3 regions of the Streptomyces avidinii genome follow, and region 1 is predicted to be linked to each of the others. Evidence: riboswitches for the same ligand, from Rfam matches in the RefSeq annotation. Region 1 holds a riboswitch; each other region holds the start of a gene.
The links. Region 1 has a riboswitch for cobalamin ahead of OG373_RS05305 (CoA-acylating methylmalonate-semialdehyde dehydrogenase). Riboswitches for the same ligand answer to the same signal wherever they lie in the genome.
Positions count from the first base shown of each region.

Region 2: linked by a shared signal. The riboswitch ahead of OG373_RS03325 (ABC transporter substrate-binding protein) and the one ahead of OG373_RS05305 (CoA-acylating methylmalonate-semialdehyde dehydrogenase) in region 1 are both predicted to bind cobalamin.
Region 3: linked by a shared signal. The riboswitch ahead of OG373_RS14385 (ribonucleoside-diphosphate reductase subunit alpha) and the one ahead of OG373_RS05305 (CoA-acylating methylmalonate-semialdehyde dehydrogenase) in region 1 are both predicted to bind cobalamin.

Region 1 covers NZ_CP108863.1:1,159,300-1,162,563, reverse strand. The annotation lists gene OG373_RS05315 (short-chain fatty acyl-CoA regulator family protein) at 1-227, shown strand, start outside; gene OG373_RS05310 (cobalamin-binding protein) at 289-1,203, opposite strand; cobalamin riboswitch at 1,277-1,467, shown strand; gene OG373_RS05305 (CoA-acylating methylmalonate-semialdehyde dehydrogenase) at 1,695-3,194, shown strand; partial or broken gene OG373_RS05300 (acyl-CoA dehydrogenase family protein) at 3,191-3,264, shown strand, end outside.
Region 2 covers NZ_CP108863.1:709,439-712,702, reverse strand. The annotation lists gene OG373_RS03340 (DUF5959 family protein) at 1-140, opposite strand, end outside; gene OG373_RS03335 (YrhB domain-containing protein) at 301-864, opposite strand; tRNA gene OG373_RS03330 (tRNA-Trp) at 988-1,061, shown strand; cobalamin riboswitch at 1,165-1,304, shown strand; gene OG373_RS03325 (ABC transporter substrate-binding protein) at 1,350-2,348, shown strand; gene OG373_RS03320 (FecCD family ABC transporter permease) at 2,345-3,264, shown strand, end outside.
Region 3 covers NZ_CP108863.1:3,325,011-3,328,274, reverse strand. The annotation lists gene OG373_RS14385 (ribonucleoside-diphosphate reductase subunit alpha) at 1-1,861, opposite strand, end outside; cobalamin riboswitch at 2,004-2,133, opposite strand; gene OG373_RS14380 (GNAT family N-acetyltransferase) at 2,178-2,675, opposite strand; gene OG373_RS14375 (CstA-like transporter-associated (seleno)protein) at 2,789-2,986, opposite strand; gene OG373_RS14370 (carbon starvation CstA family protein) at 2,983-3,264, opposite strand, start outside.

The DNA of each region.
Region 1 (3,264 bases):
TCGCCATCGGCCTGGGCTGCGAGATCCGGCACGCCTCCCGGCTCGTGTACTCGGACGGGCTCGACCTGGACAACACCGGGGCCGCCACTCCCATCGGCATGGGCTGCCGCCTCTGCGAACGGCTCGACTGCCCCCAGCGGGCCGTCCCGCCGCTCGGACGGCCGCTGGCCGTGGACGAGAACACCAGCACCTTCGTCCCGTACCAGGTCGCCGACCGCGCACAGTGACGCGATCGACGACGCGCCCGACGACGTGCCCGATGACACGGTTCACCGCGGGCTCCTCTCCTCATCCGAGGCGAAGGGCTTCCGCCGTCGTCACCGCCTCGCCGGCCCGGACCCCGTGCAGGACGTGGGCCAGGACCTCCGCGCCGCGCACGACGCGGGGGCCCGGCCGGTTGAAGTAGGCGGGTCCGTCCAGCACCCACACCTCACCGGACCGCACCGCCGGCAGGTCCTCCCACCCGGGCAGGGACGTCAGCAGTTCCCGCTCGCGCAGGGTGCGTTCCGGGGCGAACCCGCACGGCATGACCAGGAGCACGTCCGGGCGGGCGGCCCGGACCGCCTCCCAGTCCATCGGCCGGGTGTGCTCGCCCGGGGCGGCGATCAGCGCCTCTCCGCCCGCGCACGTGATCTGCTCCGGCACCCAGTGCCCGGCCGGCCAGAGCGGATCCAGCCATTCGATCGCCACCACACGGGGCCGCGGCCGCCCCGCGGTGAGGGTCCGTACGGTATCCAGCCGTGCGGCGAGCGCCTCCCGGCGGGCAAGCGCGTGATCCCGTACGCCGAGCAGCTCGCCCACCGTGACCAGGCAGTCCAGTACGTCGCCCAGGGTGCGCGGCTCCAGGCTGAGCACGCGGGGCCCGCCGTCCAGGACGCGCACCGCCCGGCTGACTCCCTCGTAGGAGACGGCGCAGACGTCGCACAGGTCCTGGGTCAGGACCACTTCGGGGGCCAGGGCGCCGAGGGCGTCGGTGTCGAGGGTGTAGAGCGAGGAGCCGCTGTGCGCGGCGCCGCCGACCGCGTCGGAGATCTCCCGGCTGCTCAGGGTGTCCGTTGAGAACTCGGCGGAGGTCACCACGGGCACGCCGGCCACGTGCTCCGGGGGCCAGTCGCACTCGTGCGTACGGCCCACCAGGTCGGCGGCCAGGCCGAGCTCGGCCACGATGTCGGTGGCCGCGGGCAGCAGCGAAACGATGCGCATTCCTTGACTGTAGGCCCTGGTCCGGGGGCTTTTCACACGTCCGCGCCGCGGCCGGGGGTGGACTTACTAGGACGTCCAACTATATCTTCGTGGCAAGCCCGCGGTGCAGGGAAGCCGGTGTGAATCCGGCGCGGTCCCGCCACTGTGACCGGGAAGTGTGCTCTTCAGCAGTACAGGCCACTGACGGAATCCATCCGTCGGGAAGGCCGGAGAGCGCGCGATGATCCGGGAGTCAGGATACCGGCCGTGGGATGTTCCGTGTTGTCCACGAGGATGGAGCAGACACGCATGGCACCGGTACGTGACCACGGCCCAGGTGATCCGGCGGAGTACCCGAACGGCGAGGCCCTGTCCCCGCGTTCGTGACTCGACGAGGGCGCCCCGGCCCTCCCCTGTCCCGCGGCCCCAGCCCGCGGTGCGCACCCCGATCGGTGCCGCACCGCCCCTGCGCCGCGCCTTCCTCGGATCTCACCTGACGAGAGCAGGCTTCGATGGTCCGCGAACTCACCCACTTCATCGGCGGAAAGCACACCACCGGCACGTCCGGGCTCTTCACCGACGTGTACGACCCCAACACCGGTACGGTCCAGGCCCGGGTCCCCCTGGCGGGCCGTGCCGACACCGAGGCGGCGATCGCCGACGCCGAGGAGGCCCAGCAGGAATGGGGCCGGTGGAACCCGCAGCGGCGCGCCCGCGTCATGCTGCGCTTCCTCCGGCTCGTCGAGGGCGAACGCGACGCGCTGGCCCGGCTGTTGTCCTCCGAGCACGGCAAGACCATCGCCGACGCGCACGGCGATCTGCAACGCGGCCTGGAGGTAGTGGAGTTCGCCGCCGGTGTCCCGCACCTGCTGAAGGGCGAGTTCACCGACAACGCGGGCACCGGGATCGACGTGCACTCGCTGCGCTCACCGCTGGGCGTGGTCGCCGGGATCACCCCTTTCAACTTCCCCGCGATGATCCCCCTTTGGCAGGCCGCACCCGCACTGGCCTGCGGCAACTCCTTCGTCCTGAAGCCCTCCGAGCGCGACCCGTCCGTACCGCTGCGCCTCGCCGAACTGTTCCTGGAGGCGGGCCTGCCGCCGGGTGTGCTCAACGTGGTCAACGGCGGCAAGGAGGCCGTCGACACCCTCCTCGAGGACCCGCGCGTGCCGGCCATCGGCTTCGTCGGATCCACCCCGGTCGCCGCGCACATCTACGCCACCGCAGCCGCCCACGGCAAGCGCGCCCAGTGCTTCGGCGGCGCCAAGAACCACATGATCGTGATGCCCGACGCCGACCTCGACCAGGCCGTGGAGGCGCTCATCGGCGCCGGCTACGGCTCGGCGGGCGAGCGCTGCATGGCCATTGCCGTCGCCGTCCCCGTCGGTGAGGAGACCGCGAACGCCCTGGTGGCCAAATTGACCGAGCGGATCGCCACCCTTCGCGTGGGGCGCTCCGACGACCCCGAGGCCGACTTCGGGCCGCTGGTCAGCCGGGACGCGCTCGACCGCGTGAACCGCTATGTCGGCATCGGAGCCACCGAGGGCGCCGAACTCGTCGTCGACGGACGCGGGTTCACCCTGCCCGGGCACGAGAACGGCTACTTCGCCGGAGCCACCCTCTTCGACCGGGTGACCCCGCAGATGCGGATCTACCGGGAGGAGATCTTCGGCCCGGTGCTGTCCGTCGTCAGGGCCGCCGACTACGAGGAGGCCCTGCGGCTGCCCACCGAGCACCCGTACGGCAACGGTGCGGCCGTCTTCACCCGTGACGGGGACACCGCGCGCGACTTCACCCGCCGGGTGGGTGCCGGCATGGTCGGCGTCAACGTGCCGATCCCCGTGCCCGTCGCCTACCACACCTTCGGCGGCTGGAAGCGGTCCGGCTTCGGGGACCTGAACCAGCACGGCCCCGACTCCATCCGCTTCTGCACCCGCACCAAGACCGTCACCTCGCGCTGGCCCTCCGGGGCCAAGGAGGGCGCGAGCTTCACCATCCCGACGATGGGATGAGCGCCGTGACCACCCTCACCGAGGACCAGCTCGCCCTCGCCGAGGTCACCCTCGACTTCGCCCAGGAACA
Region 2 (3,264 bases), 450 kb from region 1:
GTGACGACGGGCACGGGCGTGGAGAACCGGCGGTCGACCTCGACGCGGATCCCGTTGCCACCGCGGCCACCGGACTCCCCGGCCGGCGGCCAGGCCGTCTCTTCCGGATCCTGCCGGGCCCGCGGTGCCCGGCACCGCACCTCGCCGCGTTGTCGGGCCCGCCCCGTCGGCCAGCCGGATCAGATCCACCTCGACGTCCCCAACCATTGGCCCCTGCCCAACCCCGAGACGATCACCACCTTCACACCTCGCATCACGCCTCGTCGGCGGGGAAGGGGGCGTTCTCGATCTGTACCGGACTCAGTGGGCTCGCTGGTTCCCAGGCGCGCGGATCGTATGCACGAAGCGTTCGGTCGGCGGGACAAGCTCTCGGACGGCGACCTCCACGAGGTGCGCCGGAGCGTCGCCCTCCGTCAGGGCCGTCACGTACTCGATGGCCTGGGCGGGGGTCAGCACAGGTAGTTTCCGGCGCAGCATGCGCAAGGCGCAGAGCCTTCCGCCGGCGGACGTCACCGCCCCGACCTCGTCGTGGAGATCGTCCACCGCAGTCCGTTCGGTCTCGCCTCTGATACGGACTCGGTAGTCCCGCTCCCACACCCCGGTCAGAGCCGAGACGACGCTGATCTGGTGCAGACCGCCGTCGACCCGGTCAACCAGGTACGGTCCGTTTCCGACCAGTGCGGAACTCGGTTTCCGGGTGCGGATGTACTCCTCGGAGGTCCAGGAGACGATCCACACCAGCTCGTGCCGCCGTGCCTGCACGATGGCCGTACGTATCGGGTCCAGCCCGATCGCCAGTTCCCTCCGGTAGTCGCGGTCCAGTTCTTCTTCGACGATCCGGATCGCGGAGTCTCGTCCCACCATGCGTGCAGCATCCCCGATGGGCTCGACCGGTGACCAGCAGGTTTCCGTCTCGCCGCGCGGTTCCGGCGGTGACAGTTAATCAGTGGAGCTCCGGAGCCGGCCGTGCCATGGTTGATCCACCGAAGGGGCGTAGCTCAGTTGGCCAGAGCACCGGTCTCCAAAACCGATGGTCGCAGGTTCGAGTCCTGCCGCCCCTGCAACGTGTCAGCAGCCATACCCATGAAGCCCGGACGGGCGACTTCTCCCGTCCGGGCTTCGCTGCGTCCACCACCGGACCACCCGGACCCGGTGGCCTGGTGGCTTCTGGCAGACTGGGCGCGTTACCCAGGCGGTGCAGGACAGGAAACCGGTGCGATTCCGGTGCGGTCCCGCCACTGTGACCGGTCCTTCCCGCGAGGGAGACCGGGAGTCAGACACTGACGCACCGCCTCCCTCGCAGTTTCACGTACCAGGGGACGCGGATCCCCCGGAGAGGCCTCGTCATGCTGTCGCGTTCCCGCGCCGCCGCCCTGCGCGCGCTCATACCCGTCGCACTCCTGATACCCCTGGCCGCGTGCGCCGGTTCCCCCGGGGTGGGGGAGGACAGGGCCGCGGGGAACCCCGCCGCCGCGCCCGGGTTTCCGTACACCCTCACCAACTGCGGTGTGAGCAGCACCTACCAGGCCCCGCCGCAGCGCGCGGTCACCATGAACCAGCACGCCACCGAGCTGCTGCTCGCCCTCGGGCTGGGCGACCGGATCGCCGGGTCCGCCTACCTCGACGACGCGGTGCTCCCGGTGTACCGGCCCGCCTACGACAAGATCAAGGTGCTGGCCAAGGAGTACCCCTCCAAGGAGATCCTGCTCGGCGCCGACCCCGACTTCGTCTACGGCGGGTACGCCAGCGCCTTCGACAAGGGACAGGGCCGCGACCGCGAGGGACTCGCCACCTCCGGCATCAACTCCCGGCTCAACGTGGAGTACTGCACCGAGGGCAAAGTCGGCCTCGACCAGCTGAAGACCGAGATCACCGAGGTGGCCCGCACCTTCGGGGTGCCCGAGCGCGGCGCGAAGCTCGTCGAGGAGGAGCAGCGCCGCATCGACGCCGTGACCGCCCGGGTCAAGGACCGGCCCCGGCCGTCCGTCTTCGTCTACGACTCCGGCGAGGCCTCCGCCGCGACCTCCGGCGGCAACGGCATCGGCAACGAGATCGTCTCGCTCTCCGGCGGCACGAACGTCTTCGCCGACCTCAAGGACACCTTCGGCGACGTGTCGTGGGAGCAGGTCATCGAGCGCCGGCCCGAGGTCGTCCTCATCTACGACTACGGCGGCACCACCGTCGAGGCCAAGAAGCAGCGACTGCTGAACGACCCGGCCCTCGCCGAGGTTCCCGCCGTCAAGAACCGGCGCTTCGTGGTGCTGCCGCTCTCCTCGGCCGTCCTCGGCGTGCGCGTCGCCGACGCCGTCGAGTCCCTCGGCGCGCAGCTCCACCCCACCGCCCCGTGAGGCTGCGCACCGTCGCAGTCCTCCTCGTCCTGGCCGCCGCGCTCGTCGTCTCCGCGGTGGCCGGCCTCGCGCTGGGGGCGGTCCGGATCGCCCCCGAGCGCGTGTTCGACATCGTCCTCGGCGGCCTGTCGGGGGAGCGGCGCACCGGCGCCTTCGCCGCCATCATCTGGGACGTCCGGCTGCCGCGCGTCCTCCTCGGGGCCGTCGTCGGCGCCGGGCTCGCGGTCGCGGGCACCGTGCTGCAGGCCCTCGTACGCAACGAGCTCGCCGACCCCTTCCTGCTCGGCGCGTCCTCCGGGGCCTCGGCCGGCGCCGTCCTCGTGATCGTCTTCGGTACGGGGGCCTTCGCGTTCGGCATGGGCCTGCCGCTCGCCGCCTTCGCCGGGTCCATGGCCGCGCTCGTCGCCGTCTACGCGATGGCCCGGCGCGGCGGAACCATGACCACCGGACGGCTCACCCTCGCCGGCGTCGCCGTGCAGTACATCCTGTCCGCCCTCACCAGCCTCGTCCTCGTGCTCTCCGCGCACCCCGACCAGATCCGCTCCGTCCTCTTCTGGACCCTCGGCGGCCTCGGCGGGGCCCGCTGGGACGAACTGACCCTGCCCGCCCTCGCGCTGCTCCTCGGCACCGGACTGCTCCTCGCCCTCGCCCGGCCGCTCGACCTGCTGCTGGCCGGAGAGGAGGGAGCTCGTACCCTCGGCCTGGACACCGGGCGCTTCCGCGCCGCCGCCTTCGTCCTCACCTCACTCGTCATCGGCGTGCTCGTCGCCTACAGCGGGGCGATCGGCTTCGTCGGGCTGATGGTTCCGCACGCCGCCCGCATGGTCGTCGGCGCCGGGCACCGGGCGCTGCTGCCGGTGGCCGCGCTGGGCGGGGCGGTGTTCCTGGTCCTGGCCGACCTGGTGGCCCGTACCGC
Region 3 (3,264 bases), 2.2 Mb from region 1:
CGATCGAGGCGATCGTCGCCGTCGGGGCGATGGCGAGCAGCAGGGAGTTGCGCATACCGGTCTCGGCGACGCGGGCGCGCAGCGCCTCCCAGCGCTCCGGCCAGTTCAGCTCGACGTCGTAGTGGTCCGGGTGCAGGACACCGCGGGCGGTGCGGGTCTGCTCCCAGGCCGGCAGCGGGCCGCTGCGCTCGGCGAGGTCGCACGAGGCCTCGTAGGCGGCCAGCATGATGCGCTCGGAGAGCTTGGTGGACAGGGCCTTCGCCTCGGGGGAGTCGAAGGGCAGCTTCAGCTTGAAGAAGACGTCCTGGAGGCCCATCGCGCCCAGGCCCACCGGGCGCCAGCGGGCGTTGGAGCGGCCGGCCTGCTCGGTCGGGTAGAAGTTGATGTCCACCACGCGGTCGAGGAAGGTGACGGCGGTACGGACGGTCTCGTCGATCCGCTCCCAGTCGATCTCGCCGTCCACGACGAAGGCACCCAGGTTGACCGAGCCGAGGTTGCAGACGGCGGTCTCGCCGTCGTTGGTGACCTCGATGATCTCGGTGCACAGGTTCGAGGAGTGCACGACGGTGCCCGGCTCGGCGGTCTGGTTCGCCGTGCGGTTGGAAGCGTCCTTGAAGGTCATCCAGCCCTGGCCGGTCTGCGCGAGGGTGCGCATCATCCGGCCGTACAGGTCGCGGGCGGGCATGGTCTTGCGGGCCAGGCCGTCCGCCTCGGCCTTGCGGTAGGCGGCGTCGAAGTCGTCGCCCCACAGGTCGACCAGCTCGGGCACGTCGGCCGGGGAGAACAGCGACCACTCGGCGTCGGCGTTCACGCGGCGCATGAACTCGTCCGGCACCCAGTGGGCGAGGTTCAGGTTGTGCGTACGGCGCTGGTCCTCACCGGTGTTGTCGCGGAGCTCCAGGAACTCCTCGATGTCCGCGTGCCAGGTCTCCAGGTAGACGGCGGCGGCGCCCTTGCGGCGGCCGCCCTGGTTCACGGCGGCGACGGAGGCGTCGAGGGTCTTCAGGAACGGCACGATGCCGTTGGAGTGGCCGTTGGTGCCGCGGATCAGCGAACCGCGGGCGCGGATGCGGGAGTACGACAGGCCGATGCCGCCGGCGTGCTTGGAGAGCCGGGCCACCTGGTGGTAGCGGTCGTAGATCGAGTCGAGCTCGTCCAGCGGGGAGTCCAGCAGGTAGCAGGAGGACATCTGCGGGTGCCGGGTGCCGGAGTTGAAGAGCGTGGGGGAGGACGGCAGGTAGTCCAGGCGGCTCATCAGCCGGTACAGCGAGGCCACTTCCTCCACGGCCTGCACGCTGTCGTCCGCCGCGAGGCCGCAGGCCACGCGCAGCATGAAGTACTGCGGGGTCTCGATGACCTGACGGGTGATCGGGTGGCGCAGCAGGTAGCGGCTGTGCAGGGTGCGCAGACCGAAGAAGCCGAAGCGGTCGTCGGCGCCCTCGGCGAGGGTGAGCTCGACGAGCGAGTCCAGGCGGCTCGCGTGGGTGCGCACGAACTCGGCCGTGCGGTCGGCGATGAGGCCCTCGCGGTGGCCGACCTCGACGGAGGCCGAGAAGGAGGTGGAGCCCTGGCCCGCGGCCTCGTCCCGGACGGCCAGCGTCAGCAGGCGGGCGGCGAGCCGGGAGTAGGCCGGGTCCTCGGAGATCAGACCGGCGGCGGCCTCCGTGGCCAGCCCGCGCAGTTCGGCATCGTCGGCGGCGGAGCTGCGGCCGCGCAGGGCGGAGGCCGCGACCCGGCCGGGGTCGGTGTCGGGGAGGTCCGCCGTCAGTTCGGTGAGGGTACGCAGCAGCGTGGCCCCCGGGCCCTCGGTGTTGTCGCCAGAAGTGGACTCGGCGCGCGGTGCGGAAGGCGCGATGGTCACGGCGGGAGCTCTCCCTCGCTCGGCCCGGTCATCGGCGGAGCGGGGCGCGAGCGGGCGCATGCGGGCGCGACAGGAACGCGTACCCCGCATGGCGTCCACCGGCCCAACCGCGAGGCCCGGACGTGTCGGCACCCGGTTCGGTCGAGCCGGGCGCGCTGACGGCAGGTCATCGGACTTGGTGTCCGGATGCCGGACACTTCATACCGTTGCGGGACAGTTCCGGATTCTCACCGGATTCCCCTGCGGCGACAGCAGGCATGAGCATACATGTGGGGGCGGCCCGATGCGGCAACCCCCACATGTAGTGTCGGCGTGGCTACAGCTTGAGCCGATACGTGAGGAGTGTCAGGCCTTCGATCGGCGCCCAGTCCCGCTCCGGCGTGCGTACGAAGCCCAGGCGCGTGTAGATCCGGTGGGCGCCGGCCATGCTGCGCTGGGTGGAGAGCACGATGCCCGTGACCCCCTCGACGGCCCGCGCCCGTTCGATGCACGCCCGCACCAGAGCCTCGCCGGCGCCCTGGCCGCGCGCCGCGTGGGCCACCGCGAGCATCCGGAACTCCGCCTCGTCGGGGGCGGCGATGTCGGCGAGCGGGCTGCCGGGCGCGGCGAAGGTCACCCCGCCCAGCACCCGCCCGTCCCGCTCGGCGACGAGCACCTCGGCCGAGGCCGCCCGGCCGGCCACGTCGCGCAGCACGTGTAGGTATGCGTCGTCCTCGTTGAAGTCCAGATGCCCGTCGGCGAGGTAGGCCTGCGCCGTGATCTCGCCCAGCTCCGCGTAGTCGGCGGGCACCACCGTTCTGATCACCATGTCCATGCGGTCGAGTGTGCAGGACGGGTGCCGGCGGGCGGCGCCGTCGCCGGAGACGGCTGAACAGCGCGAAGGCCCCGCCGGAAGCAACCGGCGGGGCCTTCGGCGCGCGGGGCGGCTCAGCAGCAGCGGAAGCCCTCGCGGGGGTCCGCCTCGCGCGCGTCCGTACGGGCGCGTTCGAAGGCGCGGCGGGTGAGGACCTCCGCGTCCGGGTCGTGGGAGCGGGCGTGGGCCACGTACCGGTCGTACGCGGCCTCGCCCGAGAACTCCCGTACGTAGAACCGGGCCCTGGCCAGCGCGCTCCGTACGGTGCTCACGCCACCGGCTCCTTGACGTGTCCGCCGCCCGCGTCCGGGCCCGCCGCGGCGAGCTCCGCCCGCTCGTCCGCGGTGGCGATCAGACCGGCCGGGGCGACGATCTTCGACTCGGTCCACGGGACCTCGGAGAGGGTCGCCGACTCCGGGTTGCGGACGGCCTTCAGGCAGGTCCGGGCCGCGTCCGCGAGGACCACGATGATCAGGACGGCGAAGAAGGCGCACAGCACGCCGTCGACCGTGGCATTGGTGACCACGGTGTGCATGTCGTCCATGTTCTT